Linked DNA regions of Parabacteroides timonensis. The protein of the gene in region 2 interacts with the protein of the main gene of each other region in a pairwise test. Links are inferred from orthologs where the notes say so. Each region holds a gene or a part of one and is shown on either strand. Other genes may lie near its edges. The genes, in order: BQ7394_RS09215 and topA.

The links.
Region 1: the proteins of topA (region 2) and BQ7394_RS09215 interact in binary tests that used the Escherichia coli proteins (3 or more experiments, as listed by UniProt). The link is inferred for Parabacteroides timonensis from one-to-one orthologs.

What each region holds. Positions count from the first base shown.
Region 1 is NZ_LT669941.1:390,809-401,788, reverse strand. The notes cover bases 3,160-6,109. They hold BQ7394_RS09215 (IMPACT family protein), read right to left. Parts: upstream 4,958-6,109; coding sequence 4,361-4,957; downstream 3,160-4,360. Other genes in these bases: uvrA (excinuclease ABC subunit UvrA), read right to left, coding at 5,269-6,109; BQ7394_RS09210 (hypothetical protein), read right to left, coding at 4,961-5,179; BQ7394_RS09220 (cation:proton antiporter family protein), read right to left, coding at 3,160-4,258. Also shown: BQ7394_RS09240 (hypothetical protein), read left to right, coding at 1-389; BQ7394_RS09235 (outer membrane beta-barrel protein), read left to right, coding at 522-1,169; BQ7394_RS09230 (Riean_0653 family protein), read left to right, coding at 1,199-1,639; Na+/H+ antiporter NhaA, read right to left, coding at 1,640-2,992; more of BQ7394_RS09220, read right to left, coding at 3,053-3,159; more of uvrA, read right to left, coding at 6,110-8,109; BQ7394_RS09200 (lytic transglycosylase domain-containing protein), read right to left, coding at 8,130-9,104; BQ7394_RS09195 (T9SS type B sorting domain-containing protein), read right to left, coding at 9,082-10,437; BQ7394_RS09190 (LysM peptidoglycan-binding domain-containing protein), read left to right, coding at 10,519-10,980.
Region 2 is NZ_LT669940.1:555,790-566,799, forward strand. Bases 5,318-8,297 are described here. They hold topA (type I DNA topoisomerase), read left to right. Parts: upstream 5,318-5,620; coding sequence 5,621-7,975; downstream 7,976-8,297. Other genes in these bases: BQ7394_RS02975 (tetratricopeptide repeat protein), read right to left, coding at 5,318-5,463; argS (arginine--tRNA ligase), read right to left, coding at 8,061-8,297. Also shown: nagB (glucosamine-6-phosphate deaminase), read left to right, coding at 1-50; BQ7394_RS02955 (TonB-dependent receptor plug domain-containing protein), read right to left, coding at 113-2,224; BQ7394_RS02960 (PQQ-binding-like beta-propeller repeat protein), read left to right, coding at 2,463-4,067; BQ7394_RS02965 (porin family protein), read left to right, coding at 4,208-4,807; BQ7394_RS02970 (alpha-L-fucosidase), read left to right, coding at 4,952-5,206; more of BQ7394_RS02975, read right to left, coding at 5,200-5,317; more of argS, read right to left, coding at 8,298-9,854; BQ7394_RS02990 (DUF3575 domain-containing protein), read left to right, coding at 10,486-11,010. UniProt on the Escherichia coli protein: Releases the supercoiling and torsional tension of DNA, which is introduced during the DNA replication and transcription, by transiently cleaving and rejoining one strand of the DNA duplex.

The DNA.
Region 1 (10,980 bases), on a different replicon or contig from region 2:
ATGATGAAGAAATGCCGAAAGTAGACAAAGATGGTTTTGTTACATTCATTATTGCAGATGCCAACTCTGCTAAACTGAAAGATATCAAAGCCAAAGCAGATGCCAACGACGGTACTTATGTATTGGAATGGAACCGCAAAGAACATGGTGACGGAGTTCTGGCTTTATATCGTAACATGCTTTTCAATAAAAGCTATGAACACAATATGAAAAAACTAATGAAATCAATCCCATTGGAAGCTGCCGGAGGCGATATGACAAATTTCAACCCGTTGACAATGATTGCCATGCTGGCAATGGGCAACTGGGGGCCTCAGGGTTATAAATTCACGGAAAATGATTATCTGAGCGATGAATTTAATTATGCATCGATCAGACGTATGCAATAATAGTCCTCATATCTGAAAAACAAAGGCGCCATCCCTGTCAAGGGTCTGTGCCTTTCGTTTTTTAACTACACGGAGTATCTGATCAACCGATAATCTTTTATATATTTGTGCCACATATAAACTCTAATTCTTATGAAGCCTAAAAAGTTTCTTTACCTGACCACATTCTGTATATTACTAATTTCCGGCTACTTGCATGCTGAAGAACCAACAAAGATGCATTCTGTATCACTACATATGGGATATGCAAATATGTTAGGTGGGACAGCCGGTTTGACAAATTCAGCACATAGTTATGAGCGCGATCTCTGTTCGGGGATCTCCTGGGATGCACAATACTATTTACATCCTTTCAAATGGATCGGCTTCGGTTTTCTTTATTCCGGATATAGTTCGAAAGGCTCTTTAGAATATAGTTCCGATCATGTATATACACATTATATCGCACCGCAGTTTGCCTTCTATTGTTTAAGTAGCGAACGGATGAATGTACGCCTGAATCTAGGTACCGGTTACCTGCGTTATAAAAATAACAGTATGGTATACGAAAAAGAGCGTCGTGTATCCGGGGGACGTATTGCGGGGAATATCGGGGCTAATGCAGAATATATGCTAACGCCTCGCTGGGGTATTTCGGCTGATATACAGTATGTATTTACTAATCTAAGGAAAGTAGATTCCAGATATCATGGAGAGACAATCCAGGTCAAGTTCCCGTCGGAAGACCGTCTGAAAGTCTCCAGACTAAACATATCGTTGGGTCTCGGATATCATTTCTAATTATAAGCAACTATTAAATTCGTCACATCATGAAAAAATATATATTCCTTTTATGCTTTCTGTCCTTTCTTTTCTCCTGCACAGAAGATGAGACGGTGGATGTCACCGTGATGCCGGAAGAGACAACTACCGGTGCCGAAACTTTCGGATGTCTGGTCGACGGCTGGTTATACGTCGGCGGCAGATATAGCACCTTCAATGGCCCCTCTATTAATTTCGATTATATATCCTATGATGAAACCATGCATGTCAACGTATGGGTAAAGCCAGACCTGGCCATCAGCTTCTGCATAGAAAACCCGGTCGAGAACCAGGAGATTCCTTACACTTCATTCTCATGGGGAAATGAAAAGCTACCGGACGGAAAGGTCTTTATTACCCGATACGACAGCAACTCCCAGATCATCAGCGGACGCTTTGAAGGCGAGCGTGTGACGTTCGGGCGTTTCGATGTACATTATAATGAATAACTATACAACATTCTTCGGCAACACCTTCTTCAAAATCAGATAACCACAGAGACCGGAGATGAATGAGCCGGCAAAAACGCCGAGTTTTGCCTGATTCAATAAATCGATCCCGGCATCGCCCATACCAATAAAGGAGAGGTTAGCGATAAATAGCGCTACTGTAAATCCGATACCACCCAGCATGGATACACCGAATAAATTCATACGGGTCATTCCTGTCGGTAAAGAGCCCATATTCGTACGGGCAAAAAGATAGGTGAAAGAGAAAATCCCCAGTGTCTTTCCGATAAACAGACCGGCAACAACAGCCAACGGAACATTCACCAACGATGCCGGCTGGATATCACCAAACGTGACACCCGCATTGACAAACGCAAACAACGGAAGGATCAGGTAGTTTACCAACGGATGCAGTTTGTCGGCAATACTCTGCAACGGACTGATCGTCCTATCAGCCAGCGAGTGTATATTATTCAGAACCTGTATCTGTGTCGGTGTCAGTACCGCCGCTTTCTTGGATTGGCGAACCTCCGTATAATCCAGCATATTCAGATAGCCGGTCATATCGCAGGTGAAGTCGTTCAGGTTGATCTTCGGACGGGCAGGGACGGTGAATGCCACCAATACACCGGCTATCGTCGGATGAATACCCGATTCAAGGAACAATACCCAGACGAAGAAACCGACAATATAATAAAACAGGTTATTATTTATCCGCATCTTCCCTCCTACATATAATAATGCAAGCAAAGCCAGCGATATCAACAACGGCTGATAGGCAATATCCCCGCTATAAAACAAAGCAATAATAATTATACCGCCAATATCATCGACAACCGCCAGCGCCGTCAGGAAAATCCGCATCCCCAGAGGCACCCGTTTACCCAACAGTCCCAAAACGGCCAGGGCAAAAGCAATATCGGTAGCCATCGGAATAGCAGCACCACGTATTTCCGGAGAAGTGTTACAAACTAGGATATAGAAAAGAACCGGTACGATCATACCGCCGCAAGCAGCTATGACCGGAAGGATCGCCTTACGCATCGAACTAAGTTCACCTATCAAGACCTCCTGCTTGATCTCCAATCCGATCACGAAAAAGAAGACAGCCATCAGGGCATCATTCACAAAGGCCAGCATCGGCATAGGTTCCCCGTGGTGAGAAAACATTCCGAATTTACCGACCTGAAGATCGATGGGATAAGACAAGATATGATGATAAGCGTGCGCCCAGGGAGAATTTGCCAATATCATAGCCAGTATAGTGGCCATAAACAATAGAAAACTGGCACTCGATTTTTGTGTAGCGAATCGGCGCAATGGTTTCAGGATAACATTAATAGTACGATCCATTCTGTGTTCAAGGTTTGCGGAGACAGCTTGCTGCCCTGTCTCCGTTTATTATTCTAACTCTTATTCTTTTTGTTGCTTCTCTGCCATTTCGAGCTGATAGGCGCTACGGGTAAGTTTCTCCACCCAGACTACAAATATACCAGTTAAAATTAAATTAAACACAATAGTAAGCACAGAAATCATCAGGGCCGGCCCACCAAGATTATAGCCGAGGGCAATAAAAATGATCCCCGCTCCTACTTCTCCACGGGTGAACATTCCGATCGACAGTGCCAAACGTTCACGTTTACGTCTGTCGCGGTAAAAGAACAACGGGAATAACTTTCCGATATTCGACAGGAAAGAAACGATAAGAACATGCAACAGGATCATCGGCCACGACATCATGGGTTGTGCTCCGGTGATCGTTGCCGCTTCAGCCGATTGTTTCGCAAAGTCGATACCGAAGAACACCGGCATACTGACCCCCACCAGGAACATGAACAGGAAAGAGATGGCCGTAGCCACATTATGCTCGACCTTTGTATCGATATGCTTATGTTTCATAATCATACCCAGTACGAATGCCGGCAGCAGCACTTCGATATGAATACTGGCCTCTTCACCATAGAAATGTTTCGATATCAGATAAACACCCTGGGTAATGGCCAGCGTTATAACCGCATAAAGCAGGATCGCTTTCCAGTCCTGACGCATATTATAGGCACCCATCTTCTTCCATCCGAGCATAAGCAATACCATCACAATCAGGATGATGACTCCCAATTGCCAGCGTAACCCCACCATCATGATCTGAAGCGGGATCATCAATAAAATAGTGTCGAGGTCGTCGAAGATAGCCAGCACCTGTACTTTTTTATAGACCCAGGAGGCCTTTAATCCGGCAGCAGCAAGCATGGTAAATAAGATACCCGCCGATGTAGGCGCGGCAAAACGACTTAACAGCAGGTTTTCTTTCCAGGCTTCGCCACTCGACCAGTAGATATCGGGAAGCAAGACGAACATATAATACAATGCAACAAATATCCAGGGAAAAGCAGCGGTAGCCATTGCTATAAAGTAATCCTCCGTGTAAGATCTCCACCGGGTTTTGTCCATTTCAAACTCCCGGCCAACATTTATCATAATAAAGGCCAGGCACACATACAATAGTGTATTGGATACTGTCTTCACCATCGAATAACTCTCTCCTACCATCGTAGGAAGAAACTGCGACACGACCAGACCAATCACTAAGAAAAAAGAAAATAAAAGAATCTTCTTCATTATTCTATCAGCTATTTTTGTTTAGATTTCGAGAGAACAAAATTAAGAAAATCCTCTCAAATCGAAAATAGCCGATAACCCATGTTTCAGATTATTAATAATTTACTTGAGATATGCCGACTCCACTTTCAGTAATCGATTCTTTAACCGTTCTGCTTCTCCCTTTCGGATACGGAGGGTCATTTCGCAGTCCATTTCGAACTTCTGCGATACAATCATAGGATTATCCTCTTTCACTATCCGCATAATTCCGTTCAGATAAGGGTATTCGAAAGCGACAGTGATATCTTCATCCACCGTGCGTTCTTCGATCTTGGCTGCGGCAATCGCCTCGGCTGCTGCTGTACGGTAAGCGACGATCAGACCGCTGGTACCTAGCTCTATTCCTCCGAAATAACGAATGACAACAATCAAGATATCGGTTAACTCGTTGGAATTGATCTGCCCCAGTATTGGTTTACCTGCCGTGGAGGATGGTTCGCCGTCATCGTTCGCACGAAAAGTCTGGCGATCGGGTCCCAGCATATAAGCCCAACAGACGTGGCGGGCGTCGTAATATTGTTTACGGTATTTATCCAGTTGCTCCTTCACCTCTTCGACCGTACGCACGGGGATGGCATACGAGATAAAGCGGCTACGCTTCTCTGTGTAATAGCCCTCTGCTACTTGCTGAATAGTTCTGTAACTGTCGTCTGCCATCGATCAATCCGGAATATGGGTTTGCTGTTCTTCCCGGAAGGCCCGGAAGTCTTTCATTATCTCTTCGATCTCTTCTATGAAGTAAGGATCTTTAACTTTTTTCTTCACCTCAGCGTAATATGTTTCAATCGCCGCCAAAGCACATATATCTTGTCCGCGCAGCAGGAAGTAAGGTTCTTCCTTCTCTACGCATTGCTTGATCATTTGGATAGGATTCTTCATATATCTGTCTTTACTTAGTTACTATTCTGTCTTAGTTATGCCGGCAAACCGGGATAGGCATGTCATATTCCCAGCTTGCCTGTGCCAGGTTATCGTTTCAACTCCTCTTTCAGGAACGGAGCCGTATAACTCTTGTTTTTCTTCTTGATCATTTCCTCGGGAGTGCCGGTGAATAAGACCTGGCCACCTTTGCGTCCGCCTTCGGGCCCCATGTCGATCAGATAGTCGGCACATTTGATCACGTCGAGGTTATGCTCGATCACGATGATGGTGTTACCTTTTTCCACCAGCTTGTTCAGGACACCCAATAGGACACGGATATCTTCAAAGTGAAGACCGGTAGTCGGTTCATCCAATACATATAAAGTATTGCCGGTATCCTTTTTGGCCAGTTCGGTAGCCAGTTTTACACGCTGGCTTTCCCCTCCGGATAAGGTGGTGGAAGGCTGACCCAGTTTGATATAGCCCAACCCTACATCCTGCAGGACTTTTATCTTGGAGAGGATGGTCGGGATATTCTCGAAGAACTCCACAGCCATATTGATCGTCATATCCAACACATCGGCTATGGATTTACCACGGAAGCGGACTTCGAGTGTTTCACGGTTATATCGCTTGCCATGACAGTCTTCGCAAGGAACCAATACATCCGGCAGGAAGTTCATTTCGATGGTCTTGTAGCCGTTACCCTTGCAGGTTTCGCAACGACCACCGGATACATTAAACGAAAAACGTCCGGGTTTGTACCCTCTGACTTTCGACTCGGGAAGATCGACGAAAAGGTTACGGATATCGGAAAAGACACCGGTATAAGTAGCCGGATTGCTTCGTGGCGAACGGCCGATAGGCGACTGGTCGACATTGACGATCTTATCTACATTATCGATACCTTCGATCGACTTGTAAGGCAACGGATCTTCCAGCGAACGATAGAAATGCTGGCTCAGGATCGGTTGCAGGGTGCGGTTGATCAAGGTAGATTTTCCACTACCGGATACACCGGTCACACAGATTAGCGTTCCGAGCGGGAAAGTCACATTGACATTCTTCAGATTATTGCCGCTGGCCCCCTTTATCGTAATGAACTTACCGTTTCCCTGCCGGCGTTCGGCAGGAACAGCTATCTCAGTCTCCCCGTTCAGGTATGCAGAAGTCAGTGTATTTACTTTCAGCATATCCTGGGGTGTTCCTTCGTAAACTACTTCGCCACCCAAGCGACCGGCTTTCGGCCCCATGTCGACCACATAGTCGGCATTCAGCATCATATCTTTATCGTGTTCCACCACAACGACCGAGTTGCCGGTATCACGAAGTTCTTTCAGTGAATTGATCAGACGCACATTATCCCGCTGATGCAGGCCGATACTCGGTTCATCCAGGATATAAAGTACATTCACCAGCTGACTACCGATCTGAGTCGCCAGACGGATACGCTGGCTCTCTCCGCCGGAAAGGCTTGCCGACGCACGGTTCAAGGAAAGATAATCCAGTCCCACATCCAACAGGAATTTCAGACGCGAACGGATCTCTTTCAATATCTCGGTGGCGATCTGCAGTTGTTTCTGGTCGAGCTTCTCTTCCACCCCGTCGAGCCATTCGTAAAGTTCGGCAATATCCATAGCAGACAGTTCCGCAATATTCTTTCCGGCAATCCGGTAATGCAAGGCTTCTTTATTCAGCCGCTGACCGCTACATTCGGGACAGGTGGTCATCTTGATAAACTGTCCGGCCCATTTCTGGGCAGAGGCGGAAGCTTCGCTGTCCTGCTGCATCAGGATATATTTGGCAACCCCTTCGTAAGACAGGAAATAGTTGGAAGTACCCAGCGACTCGTTCTTGATTTGCAGGCGCTCGTCCGTACCGTTCATGATCTCGTCCATGGCCTCTTCCGGAACATCCTTGATCGGGGTTTTGATAGTTACCCCATGCTTTTCGCACAAGGCTTCGATCTGCCAGAATATCAATGAATTCTTATATTTTCCGAGAGCAACGATACCACCATTATAGATACTGAGAGAAGGATCAGGCACGATCTTTTCCATATCCAGCAGGTTGACCTGCCCCAGTCCCTTACACTTCGGGCAAGCTCCCTGGGGGGAGTTGAAAGAAAAGTTGTGGGGAGCCGGTTCGCTGTATGACAATCCGGTTGCAGGGTCCATCAACTGGCGACTGTAATGGCGCACCTCGTCCGTATCGGCATCGAGGATCAATACCAGTCCATCCCCCTGCTTCATGGCAATACGCAGGCTTTCCTTCAACCGGCGTTCGTCGGAAGAGGATACGATCATTTTATCGATCACCACTTCGATACTGTGCATCTTATAACGGTCGAGTTTCATCCCGTGGAAGATCTCTTTCAGTTCACCGTCTACGCGAACATTCAGATAACCTTTCTTACGAACCTGCTCGAACAGTTCTTTATAATGTCCTTTACGGTTACGCACCAACGGGGCTAACAGATAAGTTTTCTTTCCGCTATAATGCTCCAGGATCAGTTCGAGTATCTTTTCCTCTGTATATTTAACCATCTTCTCACCGCTCAGGTACGAGTAAGCCTCTCCCGCACGGGCATAAAGCAGACGGAAAAAGTCGTACACCTCGGTAGTCGTACCGACTGTCGAGCGGGGATTCTTGTTGGTCGTTTTCTGTTCGATGGAGATAACCGGGCTCAGTCCTGTGATCTTGTCTACATCCGGACGTTCCATATTCCCAAGGAAATTACGGGCATAAGCGGAGAATGTCTCCACGTAACGGCGTTGTCCTTCCGCAAAGATCGTGTCGAAAGCCAATGACGACTTCCCGCTACCGCTCATCCCTGTGATGACGGTGAGTTTGTTACGGGGTATCTCTACATCTATATTCTTCAGATTGTGAACACGGGCGCCTAAAACGGAAATACGTCCGCCCTCCAATGCATTCTTATCGTTCATACTTTTTTACTGTCGGCGTTTTATCTTACCACCCAACCCGAATGATGGACATAGGTGTTGGGAGTTTTGTAATACATCTCGTTTTGTTTGGGGATCTGAAGCGTATAGGTCTTACCCAGTGTCAGCAACTTACGGTCGCGCAACCAGGGGTTGAAACGTTTCAGGTCTGCATAAGTGATCCCGTTCTTCTGTGCAAAGTCTGACAAGTCCTGGATATCGGCCGACACCGTTACATCTTCACATTCTATCGGCTTATACAGGTCTTCGGCACGAAGCACGAAACCATATTTGTAGGGGTTCTCAAATATCTGTTTGATAGCCATGATACGGTAAACGTAGCGGCTTGTTTCTTCCACCAGCCAGAGGTCGAACGTACTGTCGGCCGTCTGCTTGGTCAGTTCGCCGGAGATACGTCCCATACCGGCGTTGTAGGAGGCGGCAACATTGGGCCAGTCTCCGTATTTAGCATAGGCAGCCTTCAAGTATTTACAGGCTGCTTCGGTTGCTTTGGCTACATGACAACGTTCATCGACCGTGGGCGTAACCGTCAGGCCATATTGCTTACCCGTTCCTTCCAGGAACTGCCACATTCCGACTGCACGTGCCGGGGACGACACACGGGGGTCGAGGTGACTTTCTATCACTGCCAGGTATTTAAAGTCGTCAGGGATACCATTCGCCTTCAATATCGGTTCGATAACCGGAAAGTAACGGTTGGCACGCTTGATCAGCAACATGGTAGTAGAATGGAAATAGGTAAAACTACTCAACTCGCGATCGAACCCTTCACGCATATTGTAGCGGGTCAGGTCTATCGGTTCTCCACAAAAATCCAAAGACGCAGGGATATCCGGTGAAGCCGTCATCGCCATAACGACAGGCTTTCCTTCCAATACTTTTTCTGAATCACTTGAACTGATTGACAGGCAGGCCGTCAGGCAAAGCAAGCCACCTGCCAAAAAACTAAATATACTATTCTTCGATAATTTCATCATCTATTCTCTTTGATCTAAGAATGTTAATTGAACCTTTTTTCTTTAATCGTTTACCGTCCGAGCCGGTAGCTTCTATCACATAAAAATAAACACCGGGAGCCACATACTTCCCTCCTTTCTTACCATCCCAACCTTGCGACGGGTCTGTCCAATGATAGATTTCTGCCCCCCACCGATTGAATATCCAGCATTTGAAACTGTTTAGGGAGCGATAAGCTACCCTGAACTCGTCGTTTATACCGGGAGTCGTTCCGGGAGAGAATGCGTTAGGGACTTCGAGATAAGTGTCTGAGATATTTATGGTAACTTCAGGCAGAATATTCGTACATTGCAACGTTCGGTCTGATACCTCTAAAGAAACAATATAAGTACCATTCTGGTTGAAGGTATAATTGATATCTTCTCTATTTCCGTTCTGCTCCAATAGCTTTGTATTCTCCGTACCCTCATTCTTCTGGAAGATAGACCACTTGAATACAGCAGCTACGGGAATATTGGCTATTGCTGTAAAATTAAACTCGACAGGGGCCGACAGACTATCTCCTTTCACTACCATATTGGGGATATCGCTTGCGTAGGACAAGGTATCAATTTTCATTACAGCCTCTACCGCTACGGCTTGATAGACATCAGTCGTTATCACCTTCTCCACTCCGAAATGACGGGCAAAGAGGTCGCCTTTCAAAGTGACGTCCGTATCACAAAGCGGAGGATCAAGTACTTTTTCGAAAGGATTAATAACTGTATCGACTGTCACCGTGGTATAAATGCCATCCTCTCCCATCTGCTTCATCGTCTGATAGATTATATCAAACTCCCGATTCAATATTTTGGAAGAGCCCAATGGTGTGTAATATTTCATATCCTTCATATCCACACTTCCCCCCAAAGCCATATAATCACAATTACTTCTTTCTGTATCTACATATAGATTGGTGACATCAAAAGCATATTTACTATAATCGATAATCCAGACATAAGCTTCAGAAAGGCCACTTTCTTCTACAAAATAACCATAACCTTCTTCCAGATTACTAATAACGGAAGTTGTCCCATTCTGAACCGAAGCAATCTTCTCTGCTTCCAGTTTTTTCGTTTTATACCTGTACCATTGATGAGAAGTAGAAGCAGACGTATAACTAATCTCGACATTATCCATACCATATACAAGATATACTTCCAAACGCTGGTTCTTGTTTTGAGAATCATCCGCATCAACCAGCAGAGGTGTCCCTTGCCCCCCTGTCACCGTATATTTTTGAGCATGTGCTGCAAGTACCAACAACAGAAAACAGAGTGTCCCGACCACTCTTCGTAAACAATTCCTTTGCATATATTATAACCTAATTAGCTTCCAAAATTAGTATTTTATACGGACATACACTATCTTTGCGGTAAATATTCCAATCAGCAAATGAATAAGATTAGTATATACGTATTGACATTATGCCTGAGTTTTGCCTGTATTTCTTTGCATTCACAAAACAACAGAGCACGGATTATTACTACTAACGAACTAAATGATAATATATTTTATCATACCATAGAGCGGGGACAGACCGTTTATTCCATCGCTACTATGTACGGAGTGACGGTAGATGATATTTATCGTCTGAACCCCGAAAGCCGCGAGTCGATCAAGGCCGGCGCCACTTTAAAGATCCCACAACGGGATGCCGGTTCCGCCTCACTGGAAAAGACAGAAGAAAACTTCTTATATCATACGATCCAACCGAAGGAAACGCTTTACTCATTGTCTATCCGGTATGCTGTACCCGGTCCGGACATCATCGAAGCAAACCCGGGGTTGTCGACATCCACTTTTACGATTGGCAAAACCATCCGTATCCCGGCTACTCCTATCGAGTCTTTACCT
Region 2 (11,010 bases):
TCAAAGATATCGAAAAAGATAATCTTTGTCCTTGCAGCTTGTTGAAGTAAGGATTAAATGTTATAGAATAAAAAGCGGGGCTGTACCGAAAGGAAACAGCTCCGTTTTTTATTTAGTCCTTATTCCCCGATATAATACCCGGATCGTTATCCATGTTCTGAACAGCTTTGCGAATGCTTTTTAACTGTTTGCCGAAATTCAGGTTGAAGTTGAATTTGACCACTACCGTTCTTGCCATATTGTTACTGTGAATGTCCGATTTTACCGGATTGAGGGCTGACCAGTTCTCATTTTCCGATCTGTATGTACGGATGAAAGGATTATATAATCCTGCCATTACCGACCAGGCTGGCATTTTGTATCCGACCATAAGTGTATGCATCAGGTCTCCTTTCATCAATTGTTCCCCGTAAACGTATCTGTTGGGTGGTACAATGGTGGCAAAGTTGGCGATCCAGTGACGATACGAAAAGTCGAGATTGACGCGAAGCGATTTCATTGTGTAGGTATGTAAATAGTTGTTGCCATGACTGATGTAGCGGTTGAGTCCAGGTATAACCGACAGGTTAATATGATCTTTCCAGGGCTTTATATGGAAGGCTACTTCGAATGCGAGATCCTGGAAAGATTGCTGGTTGTCATACGTCCGTATAAACTTACCGCTTTCGTAAAGAACGGACTCCATGATCGGCTTATGTTCATAATCATAAGTCACGAGTGCATCTATCCCGAAAAATGACTTGTTGTATCCAGCATTGAAAGATTGGTTGATGCTTTGGAATGATTTCAATCCGGGATTTCCCCTGCGTATCTGTAACAGGTCGATGGGCTGTTCCACATCGTTGAGGTAGGCGATAGAGGGAGTATTGTTCTTTAATGCAGCACTGTAACGAAATGCAAAATCCTGGTTGGGATTGTAAGTGACGCGCAGGGATGGTTGCAGGGCATATTTCTCATTTTTATTATTCTGTTGGCTGTAGTAGAAACGGGAAAGGGTAAGGTTTGCCATATAACTCCATTTACCGGTTTTCAGTTGGTATTCCCCATAGACAAAACTTTCGCTTTGATTCATGGTTACATCGGTTACTGTCGTTCCGGTATATTGGTTATCCGTATATGACTGGATATGTTTCGCGCCTCCGGTAAATTGACTTTTTCCTATCCTCTTTTCGTAAATACCCTCCGCTATCAGCGAATACTTTTTCCCGGAAATCTCGGACAGTATATCTGTTTCGGGGATATTCTCTCTTATTTCCTGATAGATACGGTTGTTTTTTGTCTCTATATAAGTGCCGACGAGGTTAAAGATTAGTGATTGGTCATTTTTTAGCGTACGTTGAAAGTAAAGATCCAACGCTGGAATATGATTTTTTTCTACCGTATGATCGTAAATAGACAGCGGTATATCTGATCCGGAAGAGTAGAGTTTACTTTTGCGGTCTTCGTATCCGGCAGGGAAATCATTATAGCTATACCGGAATTGTGCATTGAAGATGTATTTGTCCTTTTCTTGCAGGCTGTAGTTTAAGTTGGAATATAATACTTTCTTATTGAAAAGGGTAGGTTCCCCAATTTCTTTTCGCTGTAATTCATGATCGGGGAACAGGAGCTTTTCGTTGTATTCTCGTGTCCAGTCGCCTTTACGCTGGATGAAACGGACGTTTGCCGAGAACTCTGATTTTCCGTTATTATAATTGGCGGACAGCATATCGTCGATCGAGGTACGATCTCCTCCGATACTGTGGAAAGCACCTCCACGGATACTGCCTCCCGACTCTTTTTTGCGTGTTATATAATCGATTACCACTGCGGCATTTCCGTAGCGTACACCCGGACTGTCGTGATATTCAATCCGGATAATATCTTCCGGGTTCAGCGCAGCTACTTCGGGATAAGTGACGAGTATTCCGTTAATCCTTAACTGTACTTCTCCATTGCCTGGTGTAGTTATTTCTCCGGACATTACGTCTACCATGATACGGGATAGTTGCATTTTATTCAACAGCTCAACTCCATCGGTAGCCGTTTTTCGTTGAATTTCAGAAGGTAATATCGATAACTTATCTCCTTTATTTATAACCGATTTAGCTGTAACAGTCACTTCATCCAGGAAAAAGGAAGAGGAAGTAACAAATGTAGAATCTTCCCGCATTGTTACCTGCTGGGCAGATAGGGAGGGAAGCATTAAGAATATAGTTGCGATAAATAATAAAATTGTCTTCATACGATTGATTCATTTCTTGTTCCGTTCATTCGGTTTGTTGTAAATAAAAATTGTAATTGCTTGGATAGTCTATCTATTATCGGTGACGAATGACCGGAAGGGATATTTTAAAAAAGTGAGCTTAACTTTATTTCTTTTGCAATAGTTTCGATAGGGTGACGTTTATATAGGTACGATTGGTTTTATTTTTTATGCTGGTATTAATTAAGAATTGAAGATTTATATGCGAAATGACAATATGAAAAAAGCATTCAGTTTATTCGTTTGTTTGTTGATGTTCTATACTGTCGTTCATGGGCAGGATATGAAGGAGGTGGTGATAGGACAAACGATGGAGGGGAAAGATTTGATAGCACATGGTATTGAATTCGATGGCAAGGTGCGGAAATATAAGATGGATACAACAGCCACTTTTTTCATGGTGGAGATAGCCCACCTGACGAAAAACGAACGGTCTTATAAGAATAAAGGAGAGTTGATTCTTTTTGATTTCCAGAAAGGAACGGAGTTGTGGAGGAAGAAGATGAATTATCAGAGCGATCAGAGCGTTTTACTTTCTGAAGGCGTTTTGTTTAATTCGAAAGGTATTAAAAGTTCTTTCCTGGATATTCAGACCGGACAGGAAAAATGGAGTAAGAAAATATTTCCTTATGTACTGGATCATCAAAACAGCAAAATCTGGGCTTACAAGAATGGAATTTCGAAAAACCTAGAATGCTACGATACAAGCTCCGGAACACTTTTATGGACTCGGGAAGTACCCCATACATATGGTTGGAATTATGATGGGATGATAAATGATTCGACCAGGCTAATTGTTTCCGACGGGATGCATCTAGTGAATATCAACGATGGGACAGGGAAGAGTTATCCGATGAAGACTGGGACAACTAATTATACCGGAGCGGTTGCATTAGGCGCTTTAGGCATATTGACCGGTGCTCTGACTGGGGTAGTTACAATGCCGACCGGAGGAAATGCGGTTGTAGAGTTGGTCTCAAACGTTTTGAGAGAAGATTCCTTATTGTATTTTGCCAACCGGACGCAGTTGCTTTGTTTGGATGAACAATTGAAAATGAAATGGGGATACCCTCTGCCTGAGGAATTAACCTCAAATTCGGAGTTGTTTACCTATGATGACCGACTGTATATGATTAATTATGGTTGTGGTTACCGCGGAAATTTTCGGGATTGCTCTTCTGCATACGAAAAGATGATGATGGCGGTCAATATCGGAAGGCCTTTCATAGCCTGTTTTGACAAGAATACCGGTAAAAATATCTACCTGAATCAACTGACGAAAAAGAAAGACAAGATTGAGGATGCCTGTATAAAAGAAGACCGGAATACATTATATCTATTATTTGACGACGGCATGTCTTTTTGCCAATTGGCCGATAGTACGGAGATCGAGGTCTCTCCCTGGGATGAAAAGGCCAATGGTAAGTTACAAGGTTTTTTGCGCAACTTCTTTTATACGATAAATCCGGATAGTGTCTCTTTCCGTAAGATTATGCCGTCTGATTCATCCTCTTGTTTCGTATATAATGACCAGTATGATGTTTTTGAAGTTGATGAACAGATGAATATTATTCGCACCTATTCGCCTGGTGAGTTGTTTTTTACGGATCTGACAGGGGATGGATATTCTATCATCAGTCAGAATAAGACCCAATATCTGATTGATTTTAACAGTAAGAAATTGGCAGTGTTACATCTTCCCTTTGATTTATATCTGATAAAAGGTAAAGTGTATACGCTAAGTGAAGACAGGGATAAGATTCTGGAAATAAATCTGAAAGAACTTTTCCCGGAGCGATTTATTGACAACCCTATAATATAATAAGTAAAAATATTTGTTTATTCATTTTAGTATTTATCTTTGGTCTGTGTTTATGAGTAAAGACAGACATTGTGGGAGTGAAATAGTTTGAATTTATTGAGATAGTATTTTGTGTTTAATATCTAAAACAATTTGTAGTTATGAAAAAGAGCTTATTATTCTTACTTTTATTCGTTGCATTTCAGGTAAGTGCACAAGAATTCCATTTTATTCCGAAAATAGGTTTGAATTTTGCCAATATGACAAACTCTGATGGTAGTATGAAACCAGGTTTGAATATCGGGGTGGCAGGTGAAGTGATGATGACTGATCATTTTGCGATCGAACCGGGGATTTTCTATTCGATGCAGGGAACGAAAGGCAAAGATAGTGGTGTGACCATGAAAATAAAGAATGATTATCTGAATATTCCTGTTCTGTTTAAAGGATATGTATATGAGGGCTTCAATTTATTTGCCGGACCACAGTTGGGCTTTAAGGTGTCTTCAAAAATAAAAGCATCTCAATCGGGTACATCTGTTTCGACAAGTGAAGGTAGCGATTTATTTAAAACTGTCGATTTTGCTATTGTTATCGGTGCCGGTTACCAGTCGCCTATGGGATTCCTTGTTTCCCTGAATTATAATATAGGTTTGGCTAATACGATCAATAAAGATAAGATGTCTTCTCTTATAGGAGCAACAGTTGATGAAAAATCTCGTAATGGGGTACTTCAGTTCAATGTAGGCTGGCGCTTCTGATAGATTTAAAGCCGGATTATGCAAACTTTAAAACGAAATTTGGATAATTCGGCTCTGAAAGAATAATTATTTTTGTGGTATAAATTTTATTACCATAAAACAGACTTTTGTAACTTTCCTACTCTTATCCTTGTCTTACTCTTTGTGGGACCGAAAATCTTTTCACACGATGGAAAAGCGTATTATATGCCCTGGGAGTCTACTATCTGTATCAGCGAACGCTGGTTTTATAATACGACCGGCCAAAAGTATAAACCGGTAGATGAACTTGCCCGGTTATACCGTCAGTGTACGAAGAATGATAATATCCTTATCCTGAACTTTCCACCAGCTCGTGATGGAAAGATCCGGGAGAAAGATATTCAGGTACTGAATGAGTTGCGTAAGCAACTTCAGTGATTATACATATCTTTATTATAAAAATCTAATATTTTAATCTGGGCATTATATGCTGTTTGTGCTGGACTGTCAGGGTTGAGCTCGATAGCTGACAGATAGTTGTTTAGTGCCTGGCGTATATCCCCCATTTTGCGATATACATTTCCTCGCAGGTAAAACGCTTCATCGTCTGAAGCGTTTTTTTTAATGTATTCATCCAACAAACGCAATGCTTCGTCTGTTTTATTATCGTTGATAAGTTGTCTGATTGTTTCCATATTGAAATAATGCGATATTTTGTAGACAAAGATAATTCTGAAGAGGTTATATACATAATAATCACGGTTTAAAAAACTGTTTTTTTGTTACTGATGTACGGTTACGTTAATTATTTATGTATGTTTGCACTCGATTTCTAAAAAGTGAAAAGTGATTATGCAAAAGAATCTGGTAATAGTGGAGTCACCCGCCAAGGCAAAAACCATCGAAAAGTTCCTCGGGAAAGATTTTAAGGTTATGTCGAGTTACGGGCACATCCGCGATTTGAAGACAAAAGATTTTAGTATTGATGTCGAGCACGATTATGCTCCGCAGTACGTGATTCCGGCTGATAAGAAGAAGCTGGTATCCGAATTGAAATCCGAAGCTAAGACAGCCGAACAGGTATGGCTCGCATCCGATGAGGACCGCGAAGGAGAAGCTATATCCTGGCATCTGTATGAAGTTTTGGGATTGAAGCCGGAAAATACGAAACGTATTGTTTTCCATGAAATTACCAAGAATGCAATTTTGCATGCTATCGAAACACCGCGTGATATCAATATCAACCTGGTGAATGCGCAGCAGGCTCGCCGTGTATTGGATCGTATTGTGGGTTTCGAGCTTTCTCCTATCCTGTGGAGAAAGGTAAAACCAGCTTTGTCTGCCGGACGTGTGCAGTCGGTAGCTGTCCGTCTTATTGTTGAACGCGAACGTGAGATCAACGATTTCGTTTCGGAGGCAGCTTATCGTGTCATTGCTAATTTCACTCTTCCCGATGGAACGACTATCCTGAAAGCGGAATTAAACAAACGTCTGAAGGATAAGAAGGATGTTATGGAATTCCTGGAATCCTGCAAGACTGCTTCTTTCACTATCGATGAGATCACAAAAAAACCGGTAAAAAAATCGCCGGCACCTCCTTTTACAACATCTACCCTGCAGCAGGAAGCGGCTCGTAAATTGGGGTATTCCGTATCGCAGACCATGATGATCGCTCAGCGTCTGTATGAGTCCGGGTTGATTACCTATATGCGTACCGACTCGGTGAACCTGAGTGATCTGGCATTGGGAACAGCTAAGGAAGCTATTCTGGAAACTTACGGAGAAAAGTATCATAAGTTCCGCCAGTACCATACAAAAAGTAAAGGTGCACAGGAAGCGCACGAGGCTATCCGTCCTACTTATATAAGTAATGTAGAGATCAGTGGCTCTGCGCAGGAAAAGAAATTATATGAATTGATTCGTAAACGGACGATCGCTTCCCAGATGGCAGATGCTGAGCTGGAACGTACAACGATCTCTGTTTGTATCGATGATAAGAAAGAAAAATTTGTGGCTGTAGGTGAAGTGATCACCTTTGATGGTTTCCTTCAGGTGTATCGCGAAAGCTACGATGATGATAATGAAAAAGAACAGGATAAGGAGAATGGTTTATTACCTCCTGTTAAATTGCATGAAGTTTTGACTTTGAATGATATCGTGGCAACGGAACGTTTTACACAACGTCCACCGCGTTATACGGAAGCCAGCCTTGTTCGTCGTTTGGAAGAACTGGGTATCGGACGTCCTTCTACTTATGCTCCGACGATTCAAACGATCCAGAATCGTGAGTATGTAGTAAAAGGGGATAAAGAAGGGACCGAACGTGCTTATAGTGTTATCTCGTTGGCTAAAGGCAAGATCAAAGAGGCTGATAAGAAGGAGATAGTGGGGGCAGACCGTAATAAGTTAATGCCTACGGATATCGGAGCGGTAGTTAATGACTTCCTGATGGAATATTTCCCTTCTGTTTTGGATTATAACTTTACGGCTAGTGTCGAGAAGGAGTTTGATGCCGTGGCAGATGGCGAAATGGTCTGGACAAATGCGATAGATAAGTTCTATAAAATGTTTCATCCGATCGTGGAAGAAACAGCTGCTATAAAAACGGCCCATAAGGTGGGAGAACGTGAGTTGGGTATCGATCCGAAAAGTGGAAATCCTGTCTTTGTGAAGATCGGCCGTTATGGTCCGGTTGTGCAGATCGGTCAGGCACATACGGAGGATAAAGAAGCTCCGAAGCCTCAGTTTGCCACTTTGATGAAAGGTCAGTCAATCGAAACGATCACGTTGGAAGAAGCGTTGAAGCTATTCGACCTACCTCGTACGATCGGCGAATATGAAGGAAAAGAAATGGTTGCAGCAGTAGGACGTTTCGGACCTTTTATCCGTCATGACGGGAAATTTATCTCTATCCCGAAAGATCTGAATCCTCTTTCTATTACAGTAGAAGAGGCTATCGAATTGATCGATGAGAAACGTAAGAAAGACGAACAACGTTATCTGAAGAAGTTCGATGAAGATCCTGATCTGGAAATATTGAACGGTCGTTATGGCCCTTATATAACTTATAAGAAGGCAAATTACCGTATTCCGAAGACGGTTACTAATCCTGAAAAGCTGACGTTGGAAGATTGCATGAAGATCATTGCCGAGGCGGCAGAAAAACCTGCGACAACGAAAAAACGGACTACAAAGAAAAAGGCCTGATCGGTAGAGATCAGAAAGACATAAGAAAAAAGGATCCTGTTGAGTTAATCAGCAGGATCCTTTTTTATGAGTGATATTTCTGTTCTTACATTCTTTCCGGAACTTCGATACCCAGTAACGACATACCGGATTTTACTATTTTAGCGACGTTGGCAGATAATACCAGACGGAATTGTTTGATCTCGGCATTCTCTTCGCGAAGGATGGAGAAGTCGTGGTAGAATTGGTTATACTCTTTTACCAGGTCGTAGATATAGTTAGCAATGTATGCCGGGCTGTATTCTTTGCCGGCTTCTTTTACTGTTACTGCATAGTCTGCGATCATTTGGATCAACCCTTCTTCTTTTTCTGATATAGGCGTATTTGCCGGTAATTGTTCCGGTAAGACAATGCCTTGTTCGGCCGCTTTACGCAAAACAGAACAGATACGGGCATAGGTATACTGGATGAATGGGCCGGTGTTACCGTTAAAGTCGATCGATTCCTTCGGATTGAAGGTCATATTTTTACGCGGATCGACTTTCAGGATGAAGTATTTCAGGGAACCTAAACCGACAACGCGGGAAATATTGGCGGCTTCTTCCGGAGTCATTTCGTCTAATTTGCCTAATTCCTGTGATATTTCGTGGGCAGTGCTGATCATTTCTTCCATCAGGTCATCGGCATCGACAACAGTACCTTCACGACTCTTCATCTTTCCTTCCGGCAGTTCTACCATACCGTAAGAGAAGTGTACCAGACCTTTCCCGAATTCGAAGCCCAGTTTATCGAGCAGGATAGAAAGTACCTGAAAATGGTAATTTTGTTCATTTCCAACCACGTAGATCATTTTGTTGATCGGGTAATCGTCAAAACGCAGTTTGGCAGTACCGATGTCCTGTGTCATATAAACGGAAGTACCATCGGCACGGAGCAATAGTTTCTCATCGAGTCCGTCTTTGGTCAGGTCGGCCCATACAGAACCGTCTTCGCGGCGATAGAAGATCCCTTTTTCAAGTCCTTCCATTACTTTACCTTTTCCTTCCAGATAGGTTTGAGATTCGTAATAGATCTTGTCGAAGTCTACGCCCATCATCTTGTAGGTTTCATCGAAACCGGCATATACCCAGTTGTTCATCTTTTCCCACAAAGCACGAACTTCTGTATCTCCGGCTTCCCATTTGCGAAGCATTTCGCGGGCTTCGGCCATGAGTGAAGACTGGGCTTCTGCTTCTTCTTTTGTCAGACCTTTAGCTTCCAACTCTTTTAATTCCTGTTTGTAGTGTTTGTCGAACAGTACATAGAAATCGCCGATCAGGTGATCCCCTTTTTTGCCGGATGATTCGGGTGTAACGCCGTTACCCCATTTCTGCCAGGCAAGCATCGATTTACAAATATGGATACCGCGGTCGTTTACGATATTGGTTTTAACCACTTTGTTTCCGTTGGCCTTCATGATTTCAGACAAACTGTAACCAAGCAGGTTGTTACGTACGTGTCCTAAATGCAAAGGTTTGTTTGTATTGGGGGAAGAATATTCGATCATCACCAGAGGGGATTGATCTGTGACAGGAATGATCCCGTAGGATGGTTGTACGTTGACCGTATTCAACAGATCAATCCAGTAAGGACCGGCAACTGTCAGGTTCAGGAAACCTTTGATCACATTGAATTCAGATACGGCCGGTTCATTTTTCTGCAGGTATTCGCCGATTTCCTGTGCAGTCTGTTCCGGTGATTTCTTCGATGCGCGAAGGAAAGGGAACACAACCAGGGTAAGATGTCCTTTAAACTCTTTCTTTGTCTTTTGCAACTGTATCTGACCGGCTGCAACATCTGCTCCGTACAGTTCTTTTATGCCGGCAATGATTGCACCGGTGATCTGCTGTTCAATAACCATATTCTTACTTCTTATATATCGGATTTTATTTTGTGTGCAAAGGTACATGATTATTTTCTAAAAACCTTCGTATAGCTGTTTTGAATTAACAGTTAGCATGGGCTTTACTATATTCTTTTTTGCTGGGGTTTATTTGTGTTTTTGCAGACGGGATTTTGTTTTGTGTTCGGATAGTATGTGTAAAAAAGGTAAGCAAGCAGGGAGTTTCGAAAAACGAAAAAGCCAACAGGCTTTGTTGTGAAATGGGTAGCACGCCGTGTCGTGTGCGTATGATATCAGAAACAGTCATGGCGCAATGATTTATTTGACATTATCGATCTTTGTGATATTATAAAAAGAGTGTTTTTGGGATAAATTATAGACTTTAAGTTACACCAAATTGGGCTTGGGTTGTAAGTAATGGAATATAACTTTAGATTCGGTTGATTTCGTAGAGTAAGAGCCTGACGACACTGGGATTATAACATAACTTCATTTGGGATAACAAAAGGTTATGAAAACTGTAGGAATAGTATTTTATGAATTTTATAATTGAGAATTGGATGGTTAATATTTTAATAGTAACGACTGGGCTTAATACGTCAGACATGAAGATGCGAAGTTTTAATATTGGCTCATTAATTGGGATTGCATGAGGACCGTTTTTTTACTTTTCATTTTCCTGATATTTACGGTGACAAGTGCTTTCAGCCAAAAAGTGGCTGTAAAGTCTAACTTGCTCTATGATTTGACTACCACCATGAACCTGGGAGTTGAATTGGGCTTGAGTAAAAAATGGACGTTGGACGTTTCCGCAAACTATAATCCTTGGAAATTTGGAGATGATAGCGATGCTATGCGTCTGCGTCATTGGCTGGTACAACCTGAATTACGGTATTGGACTTGTGAGAAATTCGTGGGACATTTTCTGGGAATTCATGGACACTACGGAGACTACAATGTAGGTGGAATAAAATTCCTGAGTGACAATATGGAAAAGAGCCGTTACCAGGGAACTCTTTACGGAGCCGGGCTTTCGTATGGTTATCAGTGGTTGTTGAGTAACCGTTGGAGCATGGAAGCGGTGGTAGGGGTCGGTTGGGCCCATCTGAACCAGGATAAATATCCATGTACAGCATGTGGCGACAAAATTCAAAAAGACAGAGATTATTTTGGT